Regions from separate parts of the Halalkalibacter lacteus genome, predicted to be linked through region 1. Evidence: riboswitches for the same ligand, from Rfam matches in the RefSeq annotation. Region 1 holds a riboswitch; each other region holds the start of a gene.
The links. A riboswitch is a leader RNA that binds a small molecule or an ion and turns the genes downstream of it on or off. The one in region 1 is predicted to bind thiamine pyrophosphate.
Positions count from the first base shown of each region.

Region 1 (10,387 bases):
CCCTATAAAAATTGCCGCACTATATAAAATAACTTGACTAGTTCCATATGTAGTAACGGTTTTAGCTAAGATGGAGCCAAAGATGCCTAACCAAAAAAGAATGGTTAGTGGATTAAAAAGTGACATAAAAAACCCATAGAAAAACGATTTTATATGCGATTCACTTTTGTTTCTTGTACTGTCAACAGAAATTCTTCCAGCACCCGAAACGCTTTCAATTCCAGTATAAACCAATACAAAAAAACCGAAAATCCATAAAAAAGTTTGGATGATAGGAACTTCAATAAATTTTACAATACCTACGAATACTAAAAGCATATACAAGGCGTCTGCAACAGTGGCGCCTAAGCCAACTAACCATGCATGTAAAAATCCGTTCTTTATTCCTCGATCGAGTTGAGCTGCATTTACTGGTCCAATTGGTGCAGCTAAACTCAATCCTAAAAAAACATACCCTAAAAAAACACTCATAGCATCCATCCTCCAATGAATAAGGTAAGTTGGACAACCCAACCCGCTTGTACATTCATATGAAGCAATACACATTCTTACCACTGAAGAATGAATGGATTGTTACTTATCTATTTAAATAAGCTAAAGAACTTTAAGAAAAAAGTACCCTATAGGTAGACTTTTTTAAAAGTGTCTACTCTATAGGGTACAGTTTATGATGAGCCAGCTTCTTACTTATTAATAACCGTATCCGCCACACCAGCTAGCACCGATAATTACTAATAAGATAAATAGAACAACTAGTAACGCAAATCCTCCGCCATATCCTGCAGTTCCTGACATGAAAAATCATCTCCTTTTTAATTCTGTGTTTTCTTACAATCTTATCGTATGTATGTTTTTTGAAATTCGTTTGGGCTCTTTACAGTTTTCCCAAAAAAAATTAGCTCTCAATCAAGGAACCTTTAAGGGCAAGAAAATCCAAACAATGTAAGAAAAACACGTTGGAGATGAAACAAGCTCATCTAAAAAACTTATTTCTCTTTCTCAGTTTCATCCTCTAACTCAACTTTTTTGCCCCCAACTGATAAATACGAATAAACTTCTAAATCAGGTTTGAGTTTCTTCAACCCTTGTAAATATGGTTTGACGAGATCTTTAAAATCCTCATACACCCCTTCTTCCTGTAACTGGCCATATACATACATCTTCTTTTTATCTTCGTTCATGAGAAAGGCCATATACCCAACTGGTTTATTCGAATCCGTAACAATATTTAAAACTTGTGCATCTTCTTTCATAAACTCCGGTGAAAAATAAATTTGCAAATTTAATTCCTCCTATTCATTTCGGTACGTGAAATTTAATTTGGTACGCTCTTCCTTTTTTCTTCTATTCGCTTTATATTAATTATAGATTGTCCAAATATGGGTGCACTGGCTCCGCTCATTGCCTTAGAGGTTGTTCAAAAAGATCATTCTCTTACCTTAAGATGCGATTCTAGACGAAAAAACATACATCCGAACTAGACTTGTTTTATACGTAAAAAAGACCTACACGTTCAAAAATGTGTAGGTCAACCATTATTATAAATTAGAAAACTCATCGACTAACTCACCAAATATAGCAAGTGCATTTCGAATCGGTTCAGGTTTTGTAAGATCGACACCTGTTGCCTTTAATAACTCCAGAGGATAATCAGAACTTCCACTCTTTAAAAATGTCAAATAGCTCTCAAGTGTTTCTGGCTTGCCTTCTAAGAGCTGATCGGCAATATGAATCGCTGATGCATAACCTGTTGCATATTTATAGACATAAAAAGGACGGTAAAAATGTGGAATTCTCGACCAACCGTATTTTACTTCCTCATCGAAAATCAATTCATCACCATTAAACTCTCTAAAAATGGTTTCATATATCTCGTTAAAAACTTCAGCATTTAATGGTTCGCCCTTTTCTGCTTTTTCATGAGTAATCTTCTCGAACTCAGAAAACATTACTTGTGTGAACAGCGTTCCTCTAAAGCTATCAATAAAATGATTAAGCAAATGCTTTTTCATTTTTTCATCTTCTGTATGCTTCAATAAATATCGAATTAGCAGAACTTCGTTAACAGTTGATGCCACTTCTGCCACAAAAATCGAATAGCCTGCTGTAATTTGCGGCTGATGGTTTGACGAATACCATGAGTGCATCGCATGTCCGCACTCATGAACAAGGGTAAACAAGCTATCTAAATCATCTTGATGATTTAACAGAACAAATGGATGCACACCGTAAAGCCCTAAATTGTAAGCTCCGGATCGTTTTCCAGGCGTTTCTCTTACATCAAAATAGCGCTTTTCTTTGAATCCACGTAACGTTTTTACGTACTCTTCACCGAGTGGAGCTAAACTTTTTAGCATCGTCTCATACGCTTTATCAAACGATATCTCTTCTTTCACATCTTTTACAAGTGGTACATTTAAATCATATTGTCGCAATTCATCAAGTCCAAGTGTTTGCTTACGGATCTTTGCATATCTGTGCAACGGCTCAATATTAGCTTTTGTCGCTTCAATGAGATTGTCATACACCTCTTGTGGTACCATATCAGAGAAAAGTGATTTCTCTAAAGCAGAAGGATACTGACGCATTTTTGACAATGTTACATTGTTTTTGATAGCCGATGATAAAGTCGATGCGATCGTATTATTTAATTGAACATAAGGCTTATAATACGCTTTATACGCTTCTTGGCGCACTTCTCGATTGGCATCTTCAATTAATTTTGAATACATTCCCCTCGTCAGTTCTACTTTTTCACCTTCTTTCGTTGTGACCTCACCAAATGTAATATCAGCATTATTGATCATTCCAAAGGTACTACTTGGAGCAGAAAGCGCCTCTCCAAGTTCAGATAATACTTCTTCTTTTTCTTTTGTTAAGACATGTTTTTTGTAACGATATAACTCTAACAAATCTTCTTCAAAATACGTTAAGCCTTCTACATCCTTGATATAGCCTTTTAATGTGCCTTCATCTAGACTGAGTAAAAAAGGCTTGAAGAATGAAGTTGCCGAACTAAGCTTCACTCCAAGTTGTTTTGCACGATCAAGTAATGACTGTGCCTTTGCATCCCTTGTGTTAAGATCAACTTGAAACATCGCATAAACATAAAGCTTCTTGTACGTATAACCCGTTTCTTCGCTAAAAACTAAGTAGTCATATAAAGCTTGTGCATCAGGTATCTTTCCATCAAACGCTTTCAATTTCTTTGTTCGTTCTTCAACGGTTTGTAAGTCATTTTCCCATTCTGACAATTCTTCATAAATATCAGCTAAATTCCACTTTTCACTTACTGGGACTTCCTCTCTTGATTTGTACGTTGTCATTTCACTCAAACTCCCTTCCGCTCTATGGTATGTATTCCCTAACAAGGTATATGTTACTACATTTAAAAGAAGGACAAAAGAAAAGAGGCTGGCCATGTTTCCATAGCTGCCTCCAATAACAAATTTAATTATAGATCCACATAAAATGATCTTGATTTAAGATGACGTTAAGTTCTCTTACATACCCTTCCATATATTCAATCTTCTCGCTATTATTATTTGTTACCGTACTAGTTTTAAAGAAGAAATACTCTTCACCACGTTCAACCGGTACAACATGTACATTTACGTCATCTTTTTGAAATAAGAACTCTTCTACTACTTGACCAGGAATTCCAATTTCAATCAGATAATCATTCGACTCAAGTTCTGTATATCCAGATTCATTCATCATCATACGGTACGCTTCCACTTGGTTGTCATAACTCATCGCACTCTCAAATTGAAACATTTCAAATAATAATGGTTCAATCGGTCCTTCTCCATAATCGGCATAAATCTGAATCGAACGCCCTTCTCCGCTTACTCCTTCTTCCACATGGAAATTGGCATCATAATACGTCGAAAATGAAAATTGTTCATCTTCAAATACCTTTACTTGTTTCTCTACTTCTTGACCTTCCTCGTCCGTTATTGTGATAAGAAATGAATCATCAATCTCTTCCGCAGCAAATATGCCCATGTCATACTCACCTGATTCGTGAACAGCTCCTGCTTCTTCATCAAAAGACTCTGCCTGCTTTGCCTGAAAGCTTGCGCCCTCCATCGTTCCCACTTGATCAGAAGCAGTTTCTTCCATTGCTGTATCGGGCTGATTCATTAGTTGACTAACGCCTAACACGTAACCAATTCCAATCATCAAAGCAATTAAAACAGCTACTTGCAAACGTTGATACGATTTTGACCAAGTCCAATTACGTTTTTTCTGCTTTTTAATGTTGGCCATAATTTTTATAGAAGACGATTGAGTTGGCATTTCATCATATTGATTATTTAATCTTTCTAACGATTTTTCGAAATCTTTACTCATAGTTGCTCACCTACTTTTTCATACTCCGCCTTCAGCTTTTGTTTCGCTCGCAAAACTCTTGTTTTGATTGCTCCTTCTGTCACACCTAAGACATTCGCAATCTCTTGATAGTTTTGACCATGGAAAAAATGAAGAACAATTGGAATTTTATATTTATCCTCAAGTCGATGGATCATTTGATGAAGCTCTCTAGCTTCCTCATCAAAATTGTCCTGAATATAGGTTTGTTGTGTGGCATACTTTTGTAATTCTATTGTTTTCCGCTTCATTTGCTTTTCTTTCCGATAAAAATCTCTAATTACATTTAAGGTAATAGAATAAAGCCATGTCGTAAATTTCCCTCTATTATGTTTATGAATAAAACGATAGACTTTCAAAAACACTTCTTGAGTAACATCTTCCATATGACTGGGGGAGACCCCTATTTGAAAGGCAAATTTCTCAACGGTTTTTAGATGTTGTTCAATTAATTGCTGGAAGGCATCATCATCGCCTTGTTTCGCCCGCTCGATTAATTGTTCTTCCATTTTTATTACCCTCCGTTTTCCAACTCAACTTGTTACGATATTTATTAAACGAACGATTATAACAAGAAGTTTCATTTAATAAAAAAAGAAAAAAGCATCACGGTTGCAATGCTTACTAGAACGACGCTAAGCCCTTCAACTCTATGAATATGCTTGTAGAAGTTCTACAATACATTTGACAGATAGTAATGTTACATAACAATTATAGCTCTAAATCGCTCTTTTGAATAACAGAGAAGTAATAATCTACCTTATGTAATATTTCCTTACAATAATAAGGAAACAGAATAAACCTCAGTTAGTTATAGATGTATATTTCAGTCCGAATGGCTATTGTTAAACATAAATCTATTCCATCTATTCTTACTCAGGTGCATCAGTTAAATCTTCAATATCAGTTGAGCCAAAAATTAATAAAAAAAGCAAAATGATTAGCATGATCCCACCTGTTAATGCCTTCCCATCAAAGCCTGAACTACAGTTAACCGTTTTATTCTTCCCCATTTCCTAATCCTCCTTCTCCATTCGCCTTTGCATCGCCTCAAAGACATCATCAAGAGTCATATCTCCATTCTCCTCAAGAAAATCTGCTAAAGCATTCTGTTTCGCGTTGTTTGGTGTAATATATTTTCCGAGTAATGTTACCGAGACTGCTGGAGAACCACGAAATAACTCAACACTATCAACTTTAAGCTTTCCTGATAATATTAAGGCTGCGGCGATCAGGTCTAAATTTTTCCCTTTAAATAAATCTTGTATGGAGTAAGGTGTGGATATAGGACCCTGCTTATTTGCTGAATTTGGAGGTTGAAATGGTTTTCTGTAATTTCCATACATCATAAAAAACACCCCCTAACCTAATGTATGCTTTAGAGAATGCTTCTGTGATATCGTTTATCTTAAATACTTGTATTTATAGGTAATCATATAAACCACGTATTGAAAGAAACTAAAAAACTAGAATAATCTAGCAAATAATCTAATCATATTTATTGTGAGCGTTTTACACTATGTGTTAGAGGAGAGGAATTAAATGAGCCACAAGCATAATTATTTCGCTTGTGGCTCTCCTCCGTACAGTAACTAAAGTTTTAAAGTCTAATAATAGATAGCCTCTATCTTCTGACATCTCAAGCACTTTTTATAAAATGATTCGTCTTGATAATCGTGACGACAGCTCTTTTGAACATCTTTTAAGTGATTTTCCCAATAATTCAGTTGATCTTTTAAATGATGAATCTTCTCTTGAATATCATCGACCTTCATCGGCAAAACCTCCTATGAACTATTTACTGATAAATTCCGCCTCCAGATTTCTTAAACTGTTCCGCTTTTTCTTGCATTCCTTTTGCAATTGCTTCACTAGACTCCAGTTTGTTTTCTTTTGCATACTGGCGGATGTCGTGAGAAATTCTCATGCTACAAAACTTCGGTCCACACATCGAGCAGAAATGAGCTGTTTTTGCTCCTTCTGCTGGCAATGTTTCATCATGATATTCTAGGGCACGCTCCGGATCTAATGCTAAGTTAAATTGGTCTCTCCAACGGAATTCAAAACGAGCTTTTGATAAGGCATCATCACGTACTCGTGCTCCTGGATGACCTTTCGCTAAATCGGCTGCATGCGCAGCAATTTTATACGTAATAACTCCTTCACGAACATCTTCACGATTAGGCAAGCCTAAATGCTCTTTCGGCGTAACATAGCAAAGCATCGCCGTACCAAACCAACCAATCATCGCGGCACCAATAGCAGACGTAATATGATCATAGCCTGGTGCAATATCTGTCGTTAAAGGCCCTAATGTATAGAATGGTGCTTCGTGACACATTTCAAGCTGCTTATCCATGTTTTCTTTAATTAAATGCATCGGGACATGTCCTGGTCCTTCAACCATGACTTGTACATCATGTTCCAAAGCGAGCTTCGTTAGTTCTCCAAGCGTTTCTAATTCTGCAAATTGTGCTTCATCATTCGCATCGGCAATGGACCCTGGACGAAGACCATCTCCTAAAGAAAAAGCGATATCATACGTTTTCATAATCTCGCAAATTTCTTCAAAGTGAGTGTACAAAAAGTTCTCTTGATGGTGATGTAAACACCATTGAGCCATAATTGAACCCCCTCTGGAAACAATACCGGTGAGCCGTTTTACTGTTAATGGAACATAACGAAGGAGGACTCCCGCATGAATAGTAAAGTAATCAACTCCTTGTTCTGCTTGCTCAATTAGCGTATCGCGGTACACTTCCCACGTTAGATCTTCAGCAATCCCTTTTACTTTTTCTAATGCTTGGTAAAGAGGAACCGTACCAACAGGAACCGCTGAATTACGAATGATCCATTCTCTCGTTGTATGAATGTTTTTCCCCGTTGATAAATCCATCATCGTATCAGCGCCCCAACGTGTGGCCCACGTCATTTTTTCCACTTCTTCTTCAATGGACGAAGAAACAGCTGAGTTCCCAATATTCGCATTAATTTTCACATGAAAATTGCGCCCTATAATCATAGGTTCTGATTCTGGATGATTGATATTATTAGGAATAATCGCTCTACCTCTTGCAACTTCATCACGTACAAATTCGGGGTCTAGATTTTCTCTTATTGCGATAAACTCCATTTCAGGAGTAATGATTCCTTTTTTTGCATAGTGAAGTTGAGTCACATTTTTCCCTTGTTTCGCACGCAATGGTTTACGCTTTAACCCTGGAAAGACATTATCATTTGCACGTGTGTCATTTCCATTAACGTAGCCATTATCTTCAGGCTTAATGTCACGTCCTTCGTATTCTTCAACATCACCGCGTTCCTTGATCCATGCACTACGTAAGGCAGGAAGTCCTTTTGTAATATCAACTTCATAATCATGATCGGTATACGGACCGCTTGTGTCATAGACACGGACTGGAGGGTTCTCTTCTTCTCCGGCTGAACCGGTTGTAGCACTTAATTCGATTTCTCGCATTGGTACTTTTATGTCAGGCTTAGAACCTTGAACATAAACTTTCTTACTACCAGAAAAGCTAGACATGATGGAAATGTTTTTCTCGTTTAATGAGGGTGTGGACATCGAAATCTCTCCTTTTTTTTAAATAGAAAGGACGAGATCTAGAACATAAAAAGAAGGAAGTATGAAGATACATAAAAAAGCCGGGTACCAAATAATTTGGTTGGACCCGGCTAAATGATAGAAGTATGATCATAATGAAACATTCTAAACTTCCCCACGCTGGTATGAGCCAGATCAGGTCCAAAGGGTCAACAATCTTTACCGTTCTTGTTTCTCAGCCCAACTTATTGGACTCCCCTAGTTAATTCTATTAAGTTTGTATTCTTTACTAGTATATAGTAAAGAGATGACTAATAAAATACTTTTTTCATTTTAGCCCTAAATACCTATTTGAACCTTTAAGAGAATGTTGATTCAATTACAAGACATAATCTGCTAAGACAGTTTGCACTTCATATATATTTAAACTCTTATTGAATTGCTTTTGGATAGGGGTTGAACTTCCCGACACCCAAATTTTCAGCTCTGCATCTAAGTCAAAGTTTCCTGCTGTTTCAACACTAAAATGAGTAATGTTTTTATAAGGAATGGAGTGAATTTCTACTTTTTTCCCTGTCACTCCTTGTTTGTCGACAAGAATCAAACGCTTATTTGTGAAGAGAAACAAATCGCGAATCAGTTTGTACGCTCTTTCAATGCTCTCACCTTTTGTTAAGACTCTTGTAAATTCTTTTTCCACCTCACCAATACTTACTTCTGATGCATTTCCCATTAATCCATCAAATAACCCCATATGTTAAAACCTCCCATGTGATCAACTGGTAACTCTAATAGAATCATACCATAATTTACCTTTATTCCTAGCCTATTAAACACCGACATTAGTTACGATCTAGTTTTATGATACTGTTTTTATGTGAATAATATCTCAACAAGGAGGAGTATTTTATGAAACCAAAAATACTAGTCTATATGAGAGTAGACGACCGCGTAATCAAAGAGTTAGAAAAAGATTTCCACATTACAAGCTTTCAAAATCATGAATACATCGGAAATCGAACCTTTGACCAAGCATTAAAAGAAGCCGATGGAATCATTGGTCTAGCCTTAAAGGTAAACAAAGAATTATTAGATTTAGCTCCAAACCTTAAAATTGTTTCTAATGTATCCGTTGGCTATGATAATTTAGATATTGAAGAACTTACTAAACGAAAGATAATGGCCACCAATACACCTGGCGTTCTTGATGATACTACGGCCGATGCTATTTTTGGAATTATGCTTTCAACAGCAAGACGAATTCCAGAGTTAGATCAGTTTGTAAAGTCAGGTAAGTGGGATATCTCTTTACAACCAAACCAATATGGGGTAGATGTACACCACAAAACGTTAGGGATAATTGGCATGGGTAAGATTGGTCGTGCGATAGCCCAAAGAGCGCATTTAGGCTTCGGAATGAACATCCTCTATCATAATCGTTCAAGGAATAAAGAAGCTGAAAATATTTATAATGCTACATACTGCGAGCTTGATGAACTTTTAAAACAATCAGACTTTGTTTGCTTAATGGTTCCATCAACGAAAGACACGAACAAAATGATAGGGGCTGCCGAATTTAAGAAGATGAAGAAATCTGCTATCTTTATAAATGGTTCGCGTGGGAAAAATGTTGACGAGGATGCCCTTTATCATGCCCTTTCAAATGGAGATATTCATGCAGCTGGGATCGATGTGTTTACAGAGGAGCCGACAAATCCGAATAATCCATTGCTTCAATTAAAAAACATTGTCACTCTTCCTCACATCGGTTCATCTACGACAGAATGCGAATATGGCATGTCAAAGCTCGCAGCGGAGAATTTGCATGCAGGTTTGAGTGGCAAGAAGCCGCCATCTTTACTAAATGAAGATGCTTCGGGAAAAGAGAAATAGCGATCATCTTTTTTGTATTAAACATAATAGCTACAAATGGAGTAACTGAACTACTAAAAAACCGGCTACGTGTTCATAGCAGGTTTTTAGTAGTTCTCAATTGAAGAGTGATGACATTTACCGATTTTGCAAATACGTTTCAAGTATATGTTTAACATGTTCTGCATCTTCAGACCTTATTACATAGTGGTCACCCTCTAAATCAGCAGATAGATTTTGTACGCCTTGCGTTTTCAAGAAACCAACGACATCTTCTACACCTTCTGATTCTGTCAATAGAATTTTCTTTCCAACATATTCATCATTCACATATACATCATAGGCATCATGAGCATCTTTGACTGATTCTGAGTCCGAATGAAAGAGACCAAAAAGAGGAAACTGTTGACTCCCCGTACTAGCTCCGGTGTTGCTATTATAAATCGGCATTTGTTCAACTCCTTCCTGATTTTTTCTTAGTTTGTACCAATTGTCTACCTGAATATGTGTAGAACGAGCATTTCTTATGAAAATTTAGTAGACCATTAAAAAAAACGAACTTGAGGGTACCCAAGTTCG
Region 1 is NZ_JAWRVL010000012.1:66,485-76,871, reverse strand. It holds gene SAZ04_RS10845 (LysE family transporter) at 1-471, opposite strand, end outside; gene SAZ04_RS10840 (YjcZ family sporulation protein) at 691-795, opposite strand; gene SAZ04_RS10835 (hypothetical protein) at 987-1,280, opposite strand; gene pepF (oligoendopeptidase F) at 1,539-3,326, opposite strand; gene SAZ04_RS10825 (hypothetical protein) at 3,451-4,356, opposite strand; gene SAZ04_RS10820 (RNA polymerase sigma factor) at 4,353-4,883, opposite strand; gene SAZ04_RS10815 (hypothetical protein) at 5,247-5,387, opposite strand; gene SAZ04_RS10810 (hypothetical protein) at 5,391-5,723, opposite strand; gene SAZ04_RS10805 (hypothetical protein) at 5,982-6,149, opposite strand; gene thiC (phosphomethylpyrimidine synthase ThiC) at 6,173-7,957, opposite strand; TPP riboswitch at 8,092-8,206, opposite strand; gene SAZ04_RS10795 (PH domain-containing protein) at 8,316-8,690, opposite strand; gene SAZ04_RS10790 (2-hydroxyacid dehydrogenase) at 8,846-9,829, shown strand; gene SAZ04_RS10785 (hypothetical protein) at 9,947-10,258, opposite strand.

Region 2 (10,387 bases), on a different contig from region 1:
AAATCATTGGTATTGATTTAGGTACAACAAACTCTTGTGTTGCTGTTATGGAAGGTGGCGAGGCTACGGTTATCCCGAATCCAGAGGGTAATCGTACAACACCATCCGTTGTAGCATTTAAAGACGGAGAGCGTCTTGTTGGGGAAGTAGCAAAGCGTCAAGCAATTACAAATCCGAATACAGTAATGTCTATTAAGCGTCAGATGGGAACAGATTACAAAGAAACAGTTGAGGGCAAAGACTTTACACCTCAAGAAATTTCTGCGATTATTCTTCAGAAATTAAAGTCTGATGCAGAAGCATATCTAGGTGAAACGGTAACAAAGGCTGTTATTACTGTTCCTGCCTACTTCAACGATTCACAACGTCAAGCAACGAAGGATGCTGGGAAGATTGCCGGTCTTGAAGTAGAGCGTATTGTTAATGAGCCTACAGCTGCTGCACTTGCTTACGGTCTTGAAAAAGAAGAAGATCAAACAATTCTTGTATATGACCTTGGTGGTGGTACGTTTGACGTATCAATCCTTGAACTTGGCGATGGTTTCTTTGAAGTTAAAGCGACTTCTGGAGATAACAAACTTGGTGGGGATGACTTTGACCAAGTAATTATTGATCATCTTGTTGAGCAATTCAAAAAAGACAATGGCATCGATTTATCTCAAGATAAAATGGCGATGCAACGTTTAAAAGATGCTGCTGAAAAAGCAAAGAAAGATCTTTCAGGTGTAACTCAAACTCAAATTTCACTTCCGTTCATCACAGCTGATGCAACTGGTCCTAAGCATTTAGAGCTTAGCTTAAGTCGTGCAAAATTTGAAGAGCTTTCTTCTGATTTAGTAGAACGCACACTTGCTCCAACTCGTCGTGCGCTTTCTGATGCTGGTCTATCTGCTAGTGAGATTGATAAAGTCGTTCTTGTTGGTGGTTCAACACGAATTCCAGCTGTTCAAGCTGAAATTAAGAAATTAACTGGTAAAGACCCTCATAAAGGTGTAAATCCAGATGAAGTAGTTGCTCTTGGTGCAGCTGTTCAAGCGGGTGTGTTAACTGGTGATGTGAAGGATGTTGTTCTTCTTGATGTAACTCCACTTTCGCTTGGTATTGAAACAATGGGTGGCGTATTTACAAAGTTAATTGAACGTAATACAACGATCCCAACTTCAAAATCACAAACATTCTCAACAGCTGCCGATAACCAACCTTCAGTTGATATCCACGTCTTGCAAGGTGAGCGTGAAATGGCAGCATACAACAAGACACTGGGGCGTTTCCAATTAACAGATATTCCACCGGCACCACGTGGTGTTCCGCAAATTGAAGTGACATTTGATCTTGATGCGAACGGTATCGTTAATGTTAAAGCGAAAGATCTTGGAACAAACAAAGAGCAATCTATTACAATTACATCATCTTCAGGTTTATCGGATGACGAAATTGAAAAAATGGTCAAAGATGCAGAAGCGAATGCTGAAGAAGATAAGAAGCGTCGCGAAGAAGTCGAGCTTCGTAATGAAGCAGACCAACTTGTTTTCACAACTGATAAAACGCTTAAAGATCTTGGCGAAAGTGTTGAACAAGAGGAAAAAGAGAAAGCGGAAGCTGCAAAAGATAAGCTAAAGCAAGCAATTGAGTCAGATGATATTGACGAGATTCGCACAGCGAAAGACGAGCTTCAAGAAATCGTTATGGCGTTATCAACAAAGATGTATGAGCAAGCTGCTCAAGCTGCACAAGGCGCTGAAGGTGCTGAAGCTGGTGCTGAAAAAGCAGATGATAATGTAGTTGATGCGGACTATGAAGAAGTAAAAGAAGAAGAGAAAAAATAATAAAGACTGTCTCAGGAAGGGTCAGACCCCGACTAGATAGCGCAATATATAGGAGATCATCTCTTACGAAGGTTCATAATAGTGTGCTATACGGGTCAGACCCTAGGGTATTGAATCAGCCTTAATGTCAAATAGCAACCTGAGAAGTTGCTTCTTGATTGAGTAATGTAGAAAAGTCAAAGTCAGAGTAGATGACTTTGGCTTTTTCTACGAATGTATACCAAAAAGAGGATAATGTTTCTTCTATCCTACATCTTGCAGATATAGATAAGATGATGATAAGATGAACGTTATGGAATAGAATCGGGAGTGTTAACATGAGTAAACGAGATTACTATGAAGTTCTTGGTGTCGATCAAAGTGCTTCAGTTGACGAAGTGAAAAAGGCGTATCGTAAATTAGCACGTAAATATCACCCAGATGTCAATAAAGAAGCTGACGCTACGGAAAAATTTAAGGAAGTAAAAGATGCCTATGACACGTTAAGTGACCCACAAAAAAAATCACATTACGATCAGTTCGGACATACTGATCCGAATCAAGGATTTGGCGGTGGATCTGGAGATTTTGGTGGAGGTTTTGGTGATATATTTGATATGTTCTTCGGTGGCGGCGGTGGACGTCGTAACCCGAATGCACCACGTCAAGGTGCCGACCTTCAATATACGATGACACTTGATTTTAAAGAAGCAGTGTTTGGTAAAGATACGGAAATTGATATACCTCGTGAAGAAACGTGTCAAACTTGCAAGGGGTCCGGAGCGAAACCAGGAACAAAGCCAGAGACGTGTTCACATTGTGGCGGGGCTGGTCAATTAAATGTAGAACAAAATACACCATTTGGTCGTGTAGTGAATCGTAGAGTATGTCACCACTGTGAAGGTACGGGTAAATTTATTAAAAACAAATGTACAACTTGTGGTGGAAAAGGAAAAGTACGTAAACGGAAAAAGATCAGCGTAAAGGTTCCTGCTGGTATTGATCATGGTCAGCAACTTCGTGTATCAGGTCAAGGGGAAGCTGGTGTTAATGGTGGACCTGCTGGCGATTTATATGTGGTCTTTAATGTGAAACCACATGAATTTTTTGAACGTGATGGTGATGATATTTATTGTGAAATGCCACTTACGTTTGCACAAGTAGCACTTGGGGATGAGATTGAAGTACCAACGTTAAACGGAAAAGTAAAGCTGAAAATTCCCGCAGGTACACAAACAGGTATGAATTTCCGCCTTCGTGGAAAAGGAGTACCGAATGTCCATGGACGTGGACAAGGTGACCAACATGTGAAAGTACGTGTTGTAACACCGAAGAACTTAACGGAGAAAGAAAAGGACATGATCCGTGAATTTGCCCAGATGTCTGGTGGACAGCCAGATGAACAAAATGATGGATTCTTTGCTAAAGTAAGAAGGGCTTTTAAGAGTTAATAATTTAAAAAGTGGAGTTGGTAGAAATGATGAAATGGTCGGAATTTAGTATTCATACGACAGAGGAAGCGGTTGAGCCAGTCTGTAATATTTTACATGAAGCTGGTGCAAGTGGTGTCGTAATAGAAGATCCCATGGACCTTGTTCGTGAGTGGGGCGATCGTTTCGGTGAGATCTACCAACTCTCTCCTGATGACTATCCAAAAGAAGGAGTCATTATTAAAGCATATTTTCCTGTTAATAGTTTTCTAGCAGAAACGCTTGATGAAATTAAAGAGTCTATTAATGGCTTGCCTATGTATGATATCGATCTTGGACATAATAAGGTTCAAATTGTAGAAGTTCACGAGGAAGAATGGGCAACTGCATGGAAGAAATATTATAAGCCTGTGAAAGTTTCTAGTTCGATCACCATTACTCCAACATGGGAAAAGTATGAACCAACAGAAGAAGAAACAATTATTGAACTCGATCCGGGAATGGCTTTTGGAACAGGAACTCATCCAACGACTGTTCTTTGTATTCAAGCTTTAGATAAAGTTATTCAAGGTGGGGAAAAGGTTGTTGATGTAGGTACTGGTTCAGGAGTGTTAAGTATCGCTGCGGCAAAGTTAGGGGCGAAAAGTACTCTAGCGCTTGATCTTGATTATGTCGCTGTTGAAAGTGCTTCGCAAAATGTGTTGCTTAATCGTGTAGAAGATGTCATATCGGTGAAACAGAATAACTTACTTGAAAACATAGAGGGACCGTATGATATCGTAGTAGCGAACATTCTAGCAGAAGTCATTGTTCGTTTTGTTCAAGATGCGGCAGCGGTTCTTAAACCAAACGGAACGTATATTACATCGGGTATTATTAAACGAAAAAAGCAAGAGGTAAAAGATGCGCTTGTAAGTGGTGGATTTATCATTAATGAAATTGTTGAGATGGATGACTGGGTAGCCATTATCGCGAAAAAAGCGTAAAGAGCATAACAAAGGGTCTGACCTTTTTAAACCCTACAAACAAAACCATAGTGAGGACGATGACGATGCAACGATACTTTGTTGCGAAAGAGCAAATGACGGATCGACACATTCATATTATTGGTGATGATGTCAGGCACATTCTAAGAGTAATGAGGATGGATGTCGGTGATGAGATTATTTGTAGTAATAATGATTCACGAACGGTTAAGTGTTGTATTTCAAGTCAAACGGAAAAAGAAATTATTGCTGATATTATAGAAGAATTACATCCAAATACAGAGCTCCCTGTTCATGTGACGATCGCGCAAGGACTTCCTAAAGGAGACAAGTTTGAGCTGATTGTTCAAAAGGGAACAGAGCTAGGTGCCTCGGGGTTCCTTCCTTATGCTGCCGCGCGTTCCATAGTTAAGTGGGACAAAAAAAAGGCAGGAAAGAAGATTGAGCGATTAGAAAAGATTGCGAAGGAAGCAGCTGAACAGTCATATAGAGAACGTATTCCTACTGTTTATGACATTCATTCTTTTGCTGAGTTGAAACAAGAGCTTTCCTCATATGATGCTGTCCTTTTGGCGTATGAAGAGTCAGCCAAAAGTGGGGAGCAAGCAAAGTTAGTAAAAACGCTTACGGCACTCTCGCCTCGTTCATCGATCTTGATTATTATCGGACCTGAAGGTGGTATGACAGAGGAAGAGGTTAGCCAGTTGACAGAAGAAGGAGCCATTCCTTGTGGGTTTGGTCCTCGTATAGTACGTACGGAAACGGCATCACTCTATGCGCTTGCTGCTATTTCGTACCATTTCGAATTAATGAGGTGAAGGTAATGCCTACTGTTGCATTTCATACATTAGGTTGTAAAGTAAATCATTATGAAACAGAAGCGATTTGGCAACTGTTTCAAAAAGATGGATATGAGAAGGTGGAATTTGACGCAACGTCAGATGTTTATGTGATTAACACTTGTACAGTAACAAATACAGGAGATAAAAAGAGCCGTCAAGTGATTCGTCGTGCGATTCGGAAAAATCCCGATGCTGTTATTTGTGTAACAGGTTGTTATGCTCAAACGTCACCTGCAGAAATTATGGCCATTCCTGGGGTAGACGTTGTTGTCGGTACACAAGATCGTGTGAAAATGCTTGAGTATATTGAAGAGTTCAAACGTGTACGTGAACCAATTAATGGAGTCGGGAATATTATGAAGTCACGCGTTTATGAAGAGCTTGATGTGCCAGCGTTTACAGATCGTACACGTGCTTCTTTAAAAATTCAAGAAGGTTGTAATAACTTCTGCACATTTTGTATTATTCCATGGGCACGTGGCCTTATGCGTTCACGTGATCCACAAGAAGTTATAAAACAAGCAACGCAACTTGTTGAGGCAGGCTACAAAGAAATCGTGTTAACAGGAATTCATACAGGTGGTTACGGAGAAGACTTAAAAGATTACAGTCTTGCTCGTTTACTTGAAGATTTGGAACAAGTAGAGGGATTAAAACGTATTCGTATTTCTTCGATTGAGGCTAGTCAGCTTACAGACGAAGTGATCAATGTGATTGATCGATCAGAAAAAGTCGTACGTCACCTTCACATTCCACTTCAGTCTGGTTCAAACGCGGTGTTAAAACGAATGCGCCGTAAATATACAATGGAATTCTTTGGAGAGCGCCTAGATCGTCTAAAGGAAGTTCTACCCGGCTTAGCTGTTACCTCAGATGTAATTGTTGGTTTCCCCGGAGAGACAGAGGAAGAATTCCAAGAGACGTTTGATTTTATTTTGAAGCATAAATTTAGTGAACTTCATGTTTTTCCATATTCAAAACGTACGGGAACACCAGCTGCTCGTATGGAAGATCAAGTTGAAGAAGAAGTGAAAAATGAGCGAGTTCATCGCTTAATTGAGCTCTCTAATCAACTTGCAAAAGAGTATGCTTCAAACTTTGAAGGGGAAGTCCTTGAAGTGATTTTAGAAGAGCGTGATAAAGATGATAAGGATAGTGGGTTATTCGTTGGTTATACTGACAACTACTTGAAAGTAAAAGTTCCAGCTACAGAAGAGATGATTGGAAAGCTTGTTAAAGTGAAAATCACTCAGGTTGGTTATCCATTAAATCAAGGGGAATTTGTTCGTGTTATTGAAGATGGAAGAGCAAAGCAAATCGTAAATGGATAAATGAAAGGCCTTGAGTATCACTTAAGGCCTTTTCTCAGATGGATATCCTTTTAGATTTGTAGCAAGAACAAGATATTAATGATATGATTGGATGAACTACATGATAATACTAGCCCACTAGGGGAGCCGAATGAGGCTGAGATTAAAGTATAACTTTAAACCCTTTGAACCTGAACTATATTATAGCTTAGGGAAGTGGACATCATATGAACAGCTATTTTTTGGAAGTATAGTTACGAATGATGACCGCTCTCGAAATTAGAAGCGGTCTTTTTAGATTGTATTTGCAATTTTTTGAATTGGAGTGTTTAGATTGTTAAGTGCTTATGAAGCAATAAAACAAGATGTCAACGATTTTATCAATCAACCAGCTTCAAGTGATGCAGAATTTAATGCATTGGCGTTAAAAGTATTTCAGTTTCAATATGAATACAATCAAACGTTTCGAAAGTTTTGCAGGAAGCGTCGTGTTTCACCGAGAACGGTGAAACATTTCACTGAAATTCCTCCTGTACCGATTGATGCCTTTAAACTTACAACATTATCTTGCCATCCAGTTGATGGGACAGAAGCGTTATTTATGACGAGTGGAACAACGAATCCAGAAAAGCGTGGAAGAAACTATCACCGTGATTTAGATATTTATGATTTATCGATGAAGACATTTTTCAAAGCGTCTATCATGCCAGATCTAGAAAAAGTGAAAATGTTTGTTCTTTTTCCAACAGAAGAAGTAATGCCTAATTCCTCACTAGCTCATTATTTACATATTGCTAAGAAAACGTTCGGAACAGAAGATAGTCTATATGCATTTAATACAGACGAGTTTCAAGTAGAAAAGCTGGTTGAAGAACTTCGTCTAGCAGAAAAGAATGATGAACCAGTCTTATTAATAGGAGCAAGCTTTTCGTTTATTCATTTACTAGATGAATGCAGCACAAAGGGCATTAATTTTCAGTTGCCTCAAAAAAGTCGCCTGATGGATACAGGTGGGGCAAAGGGGCGGTCTAGAGAAATATCACCAGCCGAGTTTAAACAAGAGATGAGTAATCTATTTTGCTTACCTTTAGAAATGTGTCTGAATATGTACGGAATGACAGAACTTAGTTCACAAATGTATGATGGGAATCTTCTTCATAACGAAATGCACCTTACCAATCCCACCAAATACACACCACATTGGATGAGGACGGTTGTGATTGATATCGAACAAATGGAAGAGAAGCCAATAGGTGAAAAAGGCATTATTGTCCACTATGATCTTGCTAATCTTAATTCCGTAATGGGAATATTAACAGAAGATATGGGGATCAAAACAGAAGTTGGGTTTTATTTACTAGGTAGGGCTGCTGGTGCAGAAGCGAAAGGCTGCTCGTTAGTTGTCGATCAGTTTGTAGCACCTGAAAAATCATCAAGGGGAGATGTTGTATGACAACAAGCTTTTCTTGTTTTCATGTACCAACGCGATGCAAACAGTTACTTAGTGAAACCCCATATAAGACATTAGTGTTTGAGCATCATGGAGAAAAGGTTGAATTACAAGTTCCAGAGTTGACTCCAGATCTAATCGAAACAATAGCAGAAGCACTAAAAAAACAACAATCTGACTACGTACAAACACTTCATACGAATGAGATCATTGCTGTTTTCGACCAAGCTGTTCAAAAGTGGTTACATCCTGAGTATGAGTTACGAAAACAAGCCGAACGACTATTGCCAATTATTACAGGCTATGACGGTGAGATGATTCGCTTATTTATTAGTCGTTATGTAAAACAATTTCGGAAAGAAAAGTTGCAGCGGATGGTTGATGAAGATTTTCCTAACCCTCTTGTACTAGATGAATTTCGTCCGCGAAAATCAGGTGGGTTACAAAGAGCATACGGGCCCAAGCTCATTACTCATATTTTTTCAGGTAATGTTCCAGCTCTGCCGCTTTGGAGCTTAGCTGCGGGTATGTTACTTAAGTCAGCTACAATTGGAAAGGTATCATCTTCTGAGCCGTTATTTCCCGTGTTGTTTGCAAAAACGATTGCTGAAATTGATCCAAGGCTAGGAGATGCAATGGCAATCTTATGGTGGAAAGGTGGAGACGATGCTTTAGAGACAGTCAGTTTTCAATGCTCGAATGCTGTGATTGCTTATGGTGGAAAAGAGACGATTGAAACAGTAAGGCAGAAAGTACCTTCACATGTAAGTTTTCATTCACATGGTCATAAGGTTAGTTTTGGTGTGATTACGAAAGATTGTTTAGCAACAACGAGAGGCTGGCAAACCGCGAAACTTGCCTGTTATGATGTGTCCTGGTTTGATCAGCAAGGATGTTTATCACCGCATGTGTTTTTCGTGGAACGAGGCGGTACATATTCTGCACGTGATTTTGCACAGATGATTGCAAATGAAATGGACAATTTTCAATTAACCCACCCACGTGCAACGTTAACAGAGGAAGAACACCATGCGATTGTAAAGCAACGGACAGCGTTAGAATTTGAAAGCTTTGACAATTCTGCTCTTGATCTGATTAAGAGTGAGCAGGGGACAGAATGGACAGTTGTCTACCTGGAATTAGGTGAAGAAAAAAAGAGAGAATTTCCAATTTCCCCACTTAATCGTTTTGTGACAGTCATTCCGGTCAATAACATAATGGAAGTCAAACAGTATATAAAAAAAGTTGAAGGCTTTGTGCAAACGGTCGGGGTTGGTTGCTCACCTCAGGCATTTTCTCCAATCATTACCATGTTAGGAGAATGTGGCGTGAATCGAATTTGTGCACTAGGATCCATGCCTCACCCAGAGCCAGGGTGGCATCACGATGGAAGGTTCCATTTAGCTGATTTAGTGAGGTTTTGTGATGTTGAGTCGACGGTAGAAGATCAAATGGATTTCTTTGATGTTTACAGAGAGTAAAGGAGAGTGAGGAAAAATGACGATTATTGCATGTCAAGATGTCTCCTTGCAGTTTAAAGGCGATCAAACTCCTGTACTCGATCACATTGACTTACAAGTTCAAAAGGGTGAGTTTGTTAGCATCATTGGAAAAAGTGGAAGTGGAAAAACGACTTTGTTGCAAATGATTGGTGGGTTGTTGAATCCGACTAAAGGTGACATCACTGTATTAGGGAATGTAATCACAGAGCCACTTACCGAAATCACGTATGTGTTTCAAAGGCCAGTACTATTAGAATGGCGTACTGTTTTAGAAAATGTCCTTATGCCAATCGAGTTAAAAAAAAGACCGAATCAAGAGGATCGTAATAAGGCGAAAGAAGTACTTGCTTTAGTAGGTTTAGCTGATCATACAAATAAGTATCCTCATGAATTATCTGGGGGAATGATGTCTAGAGTAACTTTAGCTAGAGCATTTATGACCGAGCCGGAAATCTTACTTATGGACGAGCCTTTTTCATCATTAGATGCCATGACAAAAGAGCAACTTCAATTAGAATTAATGAAGTTAACAGATCAATTTTCTTCTACGACGATCTTCATTACCCACGACATTACAGAAGCTGCATATTTATCTGATCGTGTTGTTTTGTTAGGAGAGCAACCTGCAAGAGTAGTAAAAGAATTTCAGATGCCCTTTTCTAGACTTAGACCAAAAAAGCTTAAATATGATCCTTCTTTCATCAAGGTCGTAAAAGAACTTTATGACTCTATTGACGGATTAGGTGGGAGTTCATCATGAAGAAAACGAGGATTTTCTCTTTTTTGTTGTTTATCATCATGCTTATTACTTGGGAATTTGTTGTACAAGTTAAGGGTATTTCAAAAATCATTTTACCTGCACCGACGACTATTGCTGCTAACTTGTTTCAGCATTTTCAAAGCGGTTATTTTTACCCGCATATTATTGCGACAGCATTTGAAGTGTTTGGAGGATTCTTCATTGGGGCTATTCTCGGAATTGGATTAGGATTTCTTGTCGCACAGTCTAAAACAACGCAGGAAATATTACAACCCTATATCATTGCTTCACAAGCCATGCCG
Region 2 is NZ_JAWRVL010000003.1:66,175-76,561, forward strand. It holds gene dnaK (molecular chaperone DnaK) at 1-1,826, shown strand, start outside; gene dnaJ (molecular chaperone DnaJ) at 2,144-3,256, shown strand; gene prmA (50S ribosomal protein L11 methyltransferase) at 3,286-4,221, shown strand; gene SAZ04_RS03030 (16S rRNA (uracil(1498)-N(3))-methyltransferase) at 4,287-5,039, shown strand; gene mtaB (tRNA (N(6)-L-threonylcarbamoyladenosine(37)-C(2))-methylthiotransferase MtaB) at 5,045-6,394, shown strand; TPP riboswitch at 6,504-6,605, shown strand; gene SAZ04_RS03040 (LuxE/PaaK family acyltransferase) at 6,708-7,826, shown strand; gene SAZ04_RS03045 (acyl-CoA reductase) at 7,823-9,304, shown strand; gene SAZ04_RS03050 (ABC transporter ATP-binding protein) at 9,321-10,085, shown strand; gene SAZ04_RS03055 (ABC transporter permease) at 10,082-10,387, shown strand, end outside.
Region 2: linked by a shared signal. The riboswitch ahead of SAZ04_RS03040 (LuxE/PaaK family acyltransferase) and the one ahead of thiC (phosphomethylpyrimidine synthase ThiC) in region 1 are both predicted to bind thiamine pyrophosphate.

Region 3 (10,387 bases), on a different contig from region 1:
CTTTCTAGTATATATTCACCTATTCTATGTATTTTTAAAAATGGTGCAACACCTTCTCACATTATACAAGAGGTCGAACAAACTGGAAAGGAAACGACTGTTTTCAATTTATTAGTAACAATTTCCTGATCCATTACGCGTACAAAAAAAAGCCAACAGGATCACACATATCCAGTTGGCCTCTACTTATAATTTGCGATGTTCTTTAAACGAACATTTAAAGAGTTGAACGTCGATATGCAGCATGGTTCGTTGGGCCAATCCCGTTCCCAATCGAAAGTGAATCAGAAATGGCTGCTGTAATAAAAGACTTTGCCACCTCAGTCGCTTCTTTAATTGAATGTCCTTTTGCTAATTCTGCCGCAATGGCTGCAGCAAATGTACATCCTGTTCCGTGTGTATGTTTCGTCTTAATCCGTTCTGTTTTCAACTCATAAATCATTTCTCCGTCATATAAAAGATCGACAGCAGGTCCATCTAGTAAATGGCCTCCCTTTAAAACGATATAGTCAGGCCCCATCTTATGAAGGTCAATAGCTGCCTGCTTCATTTCTTCTAACGTTTCCATTTCTTTTTGCCCAAGCATCTTTGCTGCTTCAGGTAGATTAGGTGTGATTACAGTAGCGATTGGCAGGAGTTCTTCTATTAATGCTCGAACCGCCTCTTCTTGTAGAAGCGAAGCTCCCCCTTTAGCAATCATGACTGGATCTACCACAATGTTTTTCACTTCATACTCTTTTAGTTTGCTTGCAACAAGAGATATAATCTCAGCAGAAAACAACATTCCTGTCTTTACAGCATCAGTGCCAATATCAGATAAAACAGCATCAAGCTGGGCTTCTATTGCTTCTAAAGATTGCGGAAACACCCCATGCACACCAAGTGTATTTTGTGCCGTTAAAGCTGTAATCACACTCATTCCAAATGTATGTAATTCTTGAAACGTTTTTATGTCAGCTTGGATTCCTGCTCCTCCACCACTATCAGATCCAGCAATCGTTAATGTTTTGGCAATTGACACTTGTCATCACCCTTTCATGTTTGTTTAGAAAGAAACACTCGGCTCCGCTCATTGCGTCGAGATAGTTCCAAAAGGGGAAATGCACCCCTTTTGGAACCACCTCTCTTATGTAAATCGTTCTGGTTTGCAAGAGGCTAGTGGTGAGTAGGCTTCTTTTTCGTCTAATAGATCAGCTACTGCAACAGCAGTGACTGGACTTAGTAAGATTCCATTTCGATAATGCCCCGTTGCGAACACAATATGTGATGCTTTATCAAGTTTCCCAATTAGCGGGAATCCATCTTGAGTTGCTGGACGTAGTCCTGCCCATGTGTGAAAGGGAGTTTCCTTTTCCAAAAATGGGAAAACATGCTTATTCCAATTCGTTAACCGTGCAATTCCTTTTTCCGTAACGTTCGTACGAAAGCCGGCAATGTCTTCTGAAGCACCATTTACTAATGTTCCATTTGCCTTTGGAACGAGGTATCCTTGACTTGTGTAAACAATATGTTTGACCTGATTAATGGGTATTTCGTATGCACAAATCTGTCCACGTATCGGATAAACTGGGATTCGAACTCCGAATGTTTCCTCCAATTCACTAGACCAAGCGCCCGAGCAAACAATCAGACGATCTCCTACAAACTCACGACCATCTTTTGCACGTAATGCAACCGACTGTTTCCACTCAACTACCTCTACTACATCAAGATGTTCAATAATGGTAACTCCATTTGCGCGACAAGCACGTTCTAATGCCTTCACATAATCCGGTGCAAAAACATGACTCTCCTCTGGATAATACATGGCAGCTTTCACGTCTTTAGAAAGGGACGGCTCCATTTTCCATAATTGTTCACCCGAAATTAATTCAGCTTGAGCTCCCCATTCACGTTGCCATGACTGTCTCGTTTCGAGAGAAAGCACATCAGCATCATGATAAACCGCATGAAGACTTCCACTCTGAGAAAATTCAAAGTCCAACTTCGATACTTCTTTTACATCAGTTTGCCACTTATTATACATGCGCAAGCTATCAAGACATAATTTAAAAAAGTCATCGGGGTCCTCTCCAATTTCTGAAAAAGGAGCAAGCATGCCTGCGGCTGCTCCAGATGCTTGCCCCCCGCAACTTGTTTTCTCCAGAACTGTGACATCATAATTACGTCTGCTAAGCTCAAATGCTGTCGCTAAACCAATGACGCCCCCTCCTAAAATGATTACTTTCTCTTGCACAATTCTCCCCCCCAATCAGCCCTTCTACTTTGAAACGAATGAAGCTAGACCACTACTAGCAGTTGCATACTTCTTCTTTTGGATCCGCCCTGCTTCATATGATAATCTACCTGCTTCAATTGCTTGTTTCATTGCATGAGCCATCTTTACAGGATCTTTCGCCTTTGCTACAGGAGTATTCATTAATACACCATCTGCCCCTAACTCCATTGCTTGGACAACATCCATAGCTGAACCTAGTCCAGCGTCAACAATAATGGGCACATTCGCTTGTTCGATAATCAATCCGAGATTATAAGGATTTAAAATACCTAAACCAGTTCCAATTGGAGCGCCGCCTGGCATTACAGCAGAGGCACCTGCTTCTTCTAACCTTTTACAAAGAACAGGATCATCTGATGTGTATGGCAAAACGACAAATCCTTCCTTAGCAAGAACCTCTGTAGCTTTTAACGTTTCAATTGGGTCTGGTAAAAGTGTCTTTTCATCAACACTTATTTCAACTTTAATCCAATCACTTAAACCAGATGCTTTAGCAAGCCTAGCAATTCGAATCGCCTCTTCAGCCGTTTTAGCACCTGATGTATTCGGCAAATACGTGAATGACATTCCTTCTAAATGTTGTAAAATCGCATCTTCATTCGGAGCACCTAAGTTCACTCTTCGGATAGCAAACGTTAAGACTTCAGCTCCAGAAGCTTTTATTGCTTCATTTTGCACAAAAGGATTTGGGTATCTTCCCGTTCCAAGAAAAAAACGAGATGATAATGCTTTGCCTGCTATTGTTAATTTATTTTGTTTCATTTTCATCCACCTCCGACGAATTGAACAAGTTCAATTCTCATTCCATCATGCAATTTTGTTACAGACCAATTTGAACGTTCAATAATCGAACCATCTATCTCAGTTACAACAAGGTGAGGTTCAAGTTCAAAATGAGACACAACCTCTTCAAGAGTAGAAGCATCTATGTTATGTTCTTCTCCGTTAATGAGTAAACGCACTTTATTTCTCTCCCTTTTCAGCTAATATTTTCGTAAATTGCTCACAAACTCCTTTAATATCTTCCGCTCCAACGATTTCTGAGATCATGCAAATTCTCGTTGCACCTGCTTCTAATACTTGATCGACATTATGCAGTTTAATCCCTCCGATCGCGACAAACGGGATCGTAATTTCAGCAGCGACCTGTTGAATGTATTCAGTCGTAACCGGGTCAACAACATCAACTTTGCTATTTGTATGAAAAATAGGTCCAACTCCAATATAATCAGCACCACTTGCTTCCGCTTCACGTGCTTCGTCGATATGATGAGTTGAAATACCAATAATTTTATCTTGTCCCAAAATATTTCTTGCATCAGCAAGTGGCAAATCATCTTGGCCAAGATGAATCCCATCAGCGTCCACTGCAAGAGCAACATCAATATAATCATTAACAATAAACGTTACATCATGCTTTTCCGTTAATTCTCGTAATGCTTTAGCTTTCCTTAATACTTCTCTCTTACTGCTTGTCTTATCTCGCAATTGAATAATATCCACTCCACCAAGAATCGCTGCTTCCATAACTTCTATAAGTTCTCGACCTTGATGAAACTCTTCACCTGTTATGGCGTATAATTTAAACTCTTTCATGCTAGCCCCACCTTTATGATAAAAAATCCAAAAAAAGCCGCATCCGAACATACGGAATACGACTGCGACGACTTCCCTACGCTGGCGTGATCCAGATCAGGTATAAGGGTAAAAGGCATAGCCTTTTTCTCAGTCCACTAGATGGACACCCCTAGTCTTGAAAATACATACAAGTTATTAACTCCATTATGACAGACTGCTTCAAAAATGCAAGGGGTTCGAGTTTTATGTGTGTTCAAAAAAGTGGGTGCAATGTCTTGCACTCACAACTTAGAGGCACTCAAAAAACTTTTCTTTAGCAACTTCTATTCTTCCCACATCGGTACAAGTGCCCCTTCTTGTATATCATATCCAAATTCATACCGTTCACCAATAAGAAGAATGGATCCTCCTGGTGAAATAGACAGTGGGACATGCTTTTCTAATGAAATCAATTTTTCTTCAGAGTCAGCTCGAACGTTATAGGCAATTAATTCGTATCCATCTTCATAACTAAAGTAATCACTGCTATATTTTGGACGCAAGTAATAAAAAATGCCGTTGTTATGATCATACGAATAATATGGAATCCACCACTGCTCTGAATACGTGTTGAGGATTGGCATCTCAATTTTTCTATATGGCTTTTGCTCATCATAAAAACGATAGACAGAATAGAGGTCATAAATGGAATCAACAGTAACAGAAAGCGATAACCCATCAGGAAAAGCCATAAATGCAATAACTGTATCCTTCCACCTATTGGTTTCTCCATTCTCTATATCTAGTTCATAAAGCGGGGCTTGAAAATTGGGTTCTAACTCTTCCCATTTCAAATATCCTACTTTCGATTCTGAGACCCACTGAATATAGGATTCTTCAAGGCCAATATCAGTTATCTTCTTCTCTTCAACATTCCCTACATATGTTTCAAATTCCCAATTTGGCAAATAAGCAACCATCACAAATGTCTGTGTGTCATATGGATTCCAATAAATCGTATACTCTTCACCATAATCCTTAATTGTCCAGATAATACCCCCTTGATCATTAAGGATCAACAACTGTGACTGTTCTTCCAAAGAAAGATACTGTACAGCAAATAAGGAATAATCTGCATTTGCTCTTACGTCTATTATCCACCCATCTTCTTCTAAAAAAACTGACGATTCTCCTAAAAAAAGATTGTGTTTATGTAAACTGAACTGTTCATTTTCCTCTTGTAAAAATAGTACAGTATCTTTATCATACCAACTTGCTACTTCTATAATAGGAAGCTTATTTTGTATTGGTGTCATAATTGAACCCGTAAAAAATGAAGAAGGTACATTGGACTTAGCAGGTAACTCACTCAAGCTTTTTGGGGCAGGTAGGATCAAGGTAGGAGCTTGGGCACAGGCTGAAACTGTAAAAAGAACAAAGATACTTACGATCAAATGTTTCATGTCAACCCGTCCCCACTTTTTCATATTTTAATTCATTTATTAGACGAATAAACTCCCTAAAATGATTCAACAAATAGATAAGTTCACTAAACGTACACAAAAAAATGACTCAGTATCTTCAGCAAACTCCAAATCAATACATTATAGCGCATACAAATACCCTTTTGCACTATTTTCTTAATGGAAGCTGAAGTCATTGAGTCATCCGAGTTATTCGCAATGTCTTTTTAACCTTAAATAAATCGTGAACCAGCTATACCTGGATTCGTCATTTCTTTCGGATCAAGAATTTCATTTAATTCCTCTTCCGATAAAATTCCTCTTTCAAGACAAATTTCTCGAACGGGTCTGTTCGTTTGAATCGCTTCTTTCGCTACTCTTGTTGCCACCTCGTAGCCAACATGAGGATTTATCGCCGTAACGATCCCTACACTTCTTTCAACCATCTCACGGCATCTGTCTATGTTTGCAGTTAAGCCTTCGATCGCATATTTCCTAAAAACACTTATTCCATTTTGTAAAATAGAAAATGATTGCAATAAGTTAAATACCAGTACTGGCTCCATTACATTAAGCTCTAATTGGCCTGCTTCTGACGCAAGACTAATCGTATGATCATTTCCAATAACTTGAAAGGAAATTTGATTAACCACTTCACACATTACAGGATTTACTTTTCCAGGCATGATGGAAGAGCCCGGTTGTCTTGATGGCAGATTTATCTCATTCAGTCCAGTACGCGGTCCAGAACTCATTAGACGTAGGTCATTTGCCATTTTAGATAAATTGATAGCCATAATTTTTAATGCGCTTGACACTTCTGTATAAGCATCTGTATTCTGCGTTGCATCCACTAGATCTTCCGCTGTCCTAAAAGGATATCCAGTTATATCAGATAAATAAACAGCTACTTTTTTAATATATTCAGGCTTTGCATTAAGTCCAGTTCCAACAGCAGTTGCTCCCATATTGACCTCAAATAACTGACCAACCGAACGTTTAATCCTACCAAGGTCTCGGCTTAGGACTCGTTGATACGCACCGAACTCTTGTCCCATCCGAATCGGAACAGCATCCTGCAAATGAGTACGCCCCATTTTTAATACATTGTCAAATTCCTTTTCTTTCTCTTTAATAGCAAGAATTAATTTATTTAACTCTTCTGTTAAACCATCCGCTAGACGAAGTGCAGCAATATGAATGGCCGTTGGGAAAGCATCATTTGTTGATTGAGCCATATTTACATGTGTATTCGGGCTCACGCGCATATACTCACCTTTTTGACCACCAAGTAGTTCAATTGCCCGGTTCGCAATAACTTCATTCGCATTCATGTTAAAAGACGTACCAGCTCCACCTTGAATGGCATCAACTATAAATTGATCTTGATACTTACCATTAACTATGTCCTCAGCAGCTTCAATAATGGCATCTGCTATATTAATTCTAAGTGCACCAACATCACGGTTCGCCATTGCTGCTGCTTTTTTTACATACCCAAATGCTCGTATAAGTTCAGAATGTGGTGGATATCCTGTTATTGGAAAATTTTCCTTTGCACGGACTGTTTGAATGCCGTAATATGCTTCTTTCGGGACTTGCTTTTCTCCAATTAAATCTCGTTCCGTCCGGTATTCTGACATCCGATTTAACTCCTTTTGTTGTAATGATTGTCCTTGTTATATCGTATGTACAGCACAATGTATATGTGACCAGACATTACCCTTGTTTTGCCAACCATGCTCCTCCAATGACACCAGCATCATTTCCAAGTGTGGCAATTCGAAATTTACAACCTTCTTCAACACGAGGTAAGGCGAAACACTTAAATTGCTCTTTGAGGGGATTCATCAATAAATCTCCAGCTTTTGAAACGCCTCCGCCAAGAACAATTATTTCAGGATTTAGTGCATTAGCTAAATTTGCAAGCGCCAATCCAAGATGAAAACTTATTTCGTCGATAATAGACTTCGCAAGTTCATCCTCTGCTTTAACAGCATCAAACACATCTTTTGCAGTAAGCGTTCCTTGACGTTCAAAAACCGTTTGAAGAATGCTATCAGGTTGCTTTTGCACCCCTTCCATTGCTAACCTTGCGATCCCAGTGGCTGATGCTATTGTCTCAAGACATCCTGTTTTCCCACAATTACATGGTGCTCCAGACTCATCGGTAATTGAAGTAAGATGACCTATTTCTCCAGCCATTCCGTTTACCCCATGAAGAATTTGACCATTTACAATGACCCCGCCGCCTACACCTGTTCCAAGAGTTACACAAAGCAAATTCTTTGCTTCATCACCTGCTCCTCTCCACATCTCTCCTAAAGCAGCAATGTTTGCATCATTGTCAACCGTTACGGATAGCCCTGTTTCCTTTTCCAGTTCATCTTTTAAGGCAAAATTCTTCCAACCAATATTGACAGCATGATAAATAAATCCTGATTCCATATTGATAAAACCAGGTGCTCCTAAACCGATCGCTTTAAGTGCATCATTCGTTACACCAAGTTCTTCACGCTTTTCTTCAATTGCCCGGGCTATATCACTAGTAATGTGTTTCCCATCGTCTATTTTATTCGTAGGAATCTCCCACTTCGTAACGATGTCTCCATCTAACGTCACAAAAGCCAATTTTATTGTCGTTCCACCAATATCTACACCTACAAACCATTTCTTTGACACCATTCTCCACCCTCTAATTCATTGATTTATTTTCATTCCGTAAGATGAGCAACCCCTGTTGAAATATATGTGAATCAATAATCTTCCAATTATACAATTCACGGAGTTCTTCTTCCATCAGAGCAAGATCAAAAGATCGATCTCGTGTGTAAACAATCGCCCCATGATTTTTAAGTAGCTGTCTTACGTCGTACATTGTTTTCATGTGCTCACCTCTAACCCATTATAACAGCTTCAATACGGTTACGAAAAGAAGCCAAATTAGCGGAGCATATGCTATATTGGAATGACGCCAAAAAGCCTGTCGAATTTGCATCTGAACATATAAACCAAGGCCCAATGCCGCGGTAAACAAAAAGGCTGCCGCTATAGTGAAAAACGTTCTGAATTCCACTAAACCCCATTCTACCCCCATTAAGAAAAACAAAAAAGCAAGCATCGAAAAAAGAATTTTATCTTCAGGATGAAAAAAGCCAAGTGTAGGATGAAAGCGACTAAAACAAGCGACAATAAAAAGAAGGGTAAGAATAGCTAATACAATTTCAATAAAGCGTAATCCAATCCAACCTGTTATAAACATTCCTGTAATCATCCCCATGTAACATAAAAATAAAAAAAACAAAGAAAATAAGATAACCTGAATCGGTCTTACAGTATCTCTCGGTGCAGCTAGTAACCCACCAATCGTCATACCTATTGTAAAAACAAACACTAAAATAAGCATCGTAAACCACATGAAAGACACCTTCCTTTTTAAAGCATTATCGAATTGACAAATTACGTTCAAGGCAATATGTTCTTATGATATGATATGTCTGTAAATAAAAATAAGAAGGACAGGAAGAAAACTTGTTCAAGTGAAATGAAGAAATGAGGGACGACAATGGACCAAAAGGTACAAGACATCATTGATCGCGCAATTTACGGAACCCCTGAAATCAAACCAGAAGAAAGACAATTATTTTTAACAACTATTTTAGAACGAATCCATATAGCGCTTACAAAAAGGCAAGTGATTCACAAAGGGATGTATTCAGAAGCTCTACAAATAATGAAAACAAAATCAAATCTACACTTATACGTAAACAGTAACTTAAATTATGGAAACTATTCAAATTACATCCAGGAAGCAAATAAAATAGGTATTCGCTTCACCATCGTTACACCACAAAAACAAACACCATTCGGACTTGTCCTTGCGACTGAGTCACAAGCAATAAATGGTAATGACATCTTTGTTAAAGATGACTTGTTCGAACGCGATATGGAAGAGTCAGCAACTAATTTTTAAGAAAGACGGATGAGTCATTCTTTTCTTCACTCAAATTTTATTAATTCATACCTTTTAAAAAAACAACGAGACCACGAAGTTCACGTGGTCTCGTTGTTTTTTCATCTATCCGGATCATTGGGGTGTACGGCTGATGGTCTTTGCTTTTTAAGAGGCATTGCTACACGGAATAATACATCTCTAAAGGCTTGGGCATTAAACGGTAGGAGTGGCCACATATATGGTGTACCTAATGGGTGAAGGTTTACGAGCATTAGCAACCAAATGGTAGTTCCAATTACAAACCCAGCTACTCCAAATATGGCTGTAACAATTAATAGAACTACCCTTATTAAACGATTTGCCAGACTCATTTCATAACTTGGAGTCGCAAATGTTCCAACAGCAGCTACAGCTAAGTACAGAACCACTTCAGGCGAGAAAAGCCCAACATTTATTGCCACCTCCCCAATTAAAAGAGCAGCGACAAGACCTAATGCTGTTGCAAGAGCATTGGGAGTATGAATGGCTGCCATTCTAAGCATCTCAATTCCAATTTCAGCCACAAGAAACTGTGCATATAAAGGAACGGTCCCTACCTCTTCAGCTCCAATAAATACTAGAGCTTCTGGCGTTAGTTGCTCATTGGTTGCTAATAAGTACCATAGGGGTAATAAAAAAATAGATGCCCAGACTGCAACATAGCGAACTACTCGTAAGCTCGTACCGACAATTGGCTTTTGCCGGTACTCCTCAACATGTTGCATATGGTGCCAAAACGTTGTGGGTGTAATCATTACACTTGGAGAACCATCAACCATAATGATGACATGACCTTCGAGTAAATGTGTAGAAGCCACATCTGGACGCTCTGTATAACGTACCATTGGATACGGATTACTATTATGACCAAAGACAAATTCCTCTATTGTCTTATCTCCCATTGGTAATCCATCTGTATCGATTTTCTCTAATGCCTCTTTAATTTTCGTCACATATTCTTGATCTGCAATATCAGCAATATAGGAAATGGCTAAATCAGATTTAGATCGACGCCCAACTGACACATACTCTACTCTCATTGTTCTGTCTCTTACACGTCGTCTCATAAGAGCTGCATTCATCACTAGAGTCTCT
Region 3 is NZ_JAWRVL010000003.1:154,547-164,933, reverse strand. It holds gene thiD (bifunctional hydroxymethylpyrimidine kinase/phosphomethylpyrimidine kinase) at 218-1,021, opposite strand; gene thiO (glycine oxidase ThiO) at 1,127-2,236, opposite strand; gene SAZ04_RS03505 (thiazole synthase) at 2,261-3,040, opposite strand; gene thiS (sulfur carrier protein ThiS) at 3,043-3,240, opposite strand; gene thiE (thiamine phosphate synthase) at 3,242-3,874, opposite strand; TPP riboswitch at 3,931-4,037, opposite strand; gene SAZ04_RS03490 (YqgU-like beta propeller domain-containing protein) at 4,180-5,298, opposite strand; gene aspA (aspartate ammonia-lyase) at 5,532-6,941, opposite strand; gene SAZ04_RS03480 (ROK family glucokinase) at 7,018-7,983, opposite strand; gene SAZ04_RS03475 (YqgQ family protein) at 7,994-8,185, opposite strand; gene SAZ04_RS03470 (hypothetical protein) at 8,204-8,716, opposite strand; gene SAZ04_RS03465 (YueI family protein) at 8,864-9,271, shown strand; gene SAZ04_RS03460 (spore germination protein) at 9,373-10,387, opposite strand, start outside.
Region 3: linked by a shared signal. The riboswitch ahead of thiE (thiamine phosphate synthase) and the one ahead of thiC (phosphomethylpyrimidine synthase ThiC) in region 1 are both predicted to bind thiamine pyrophosphate.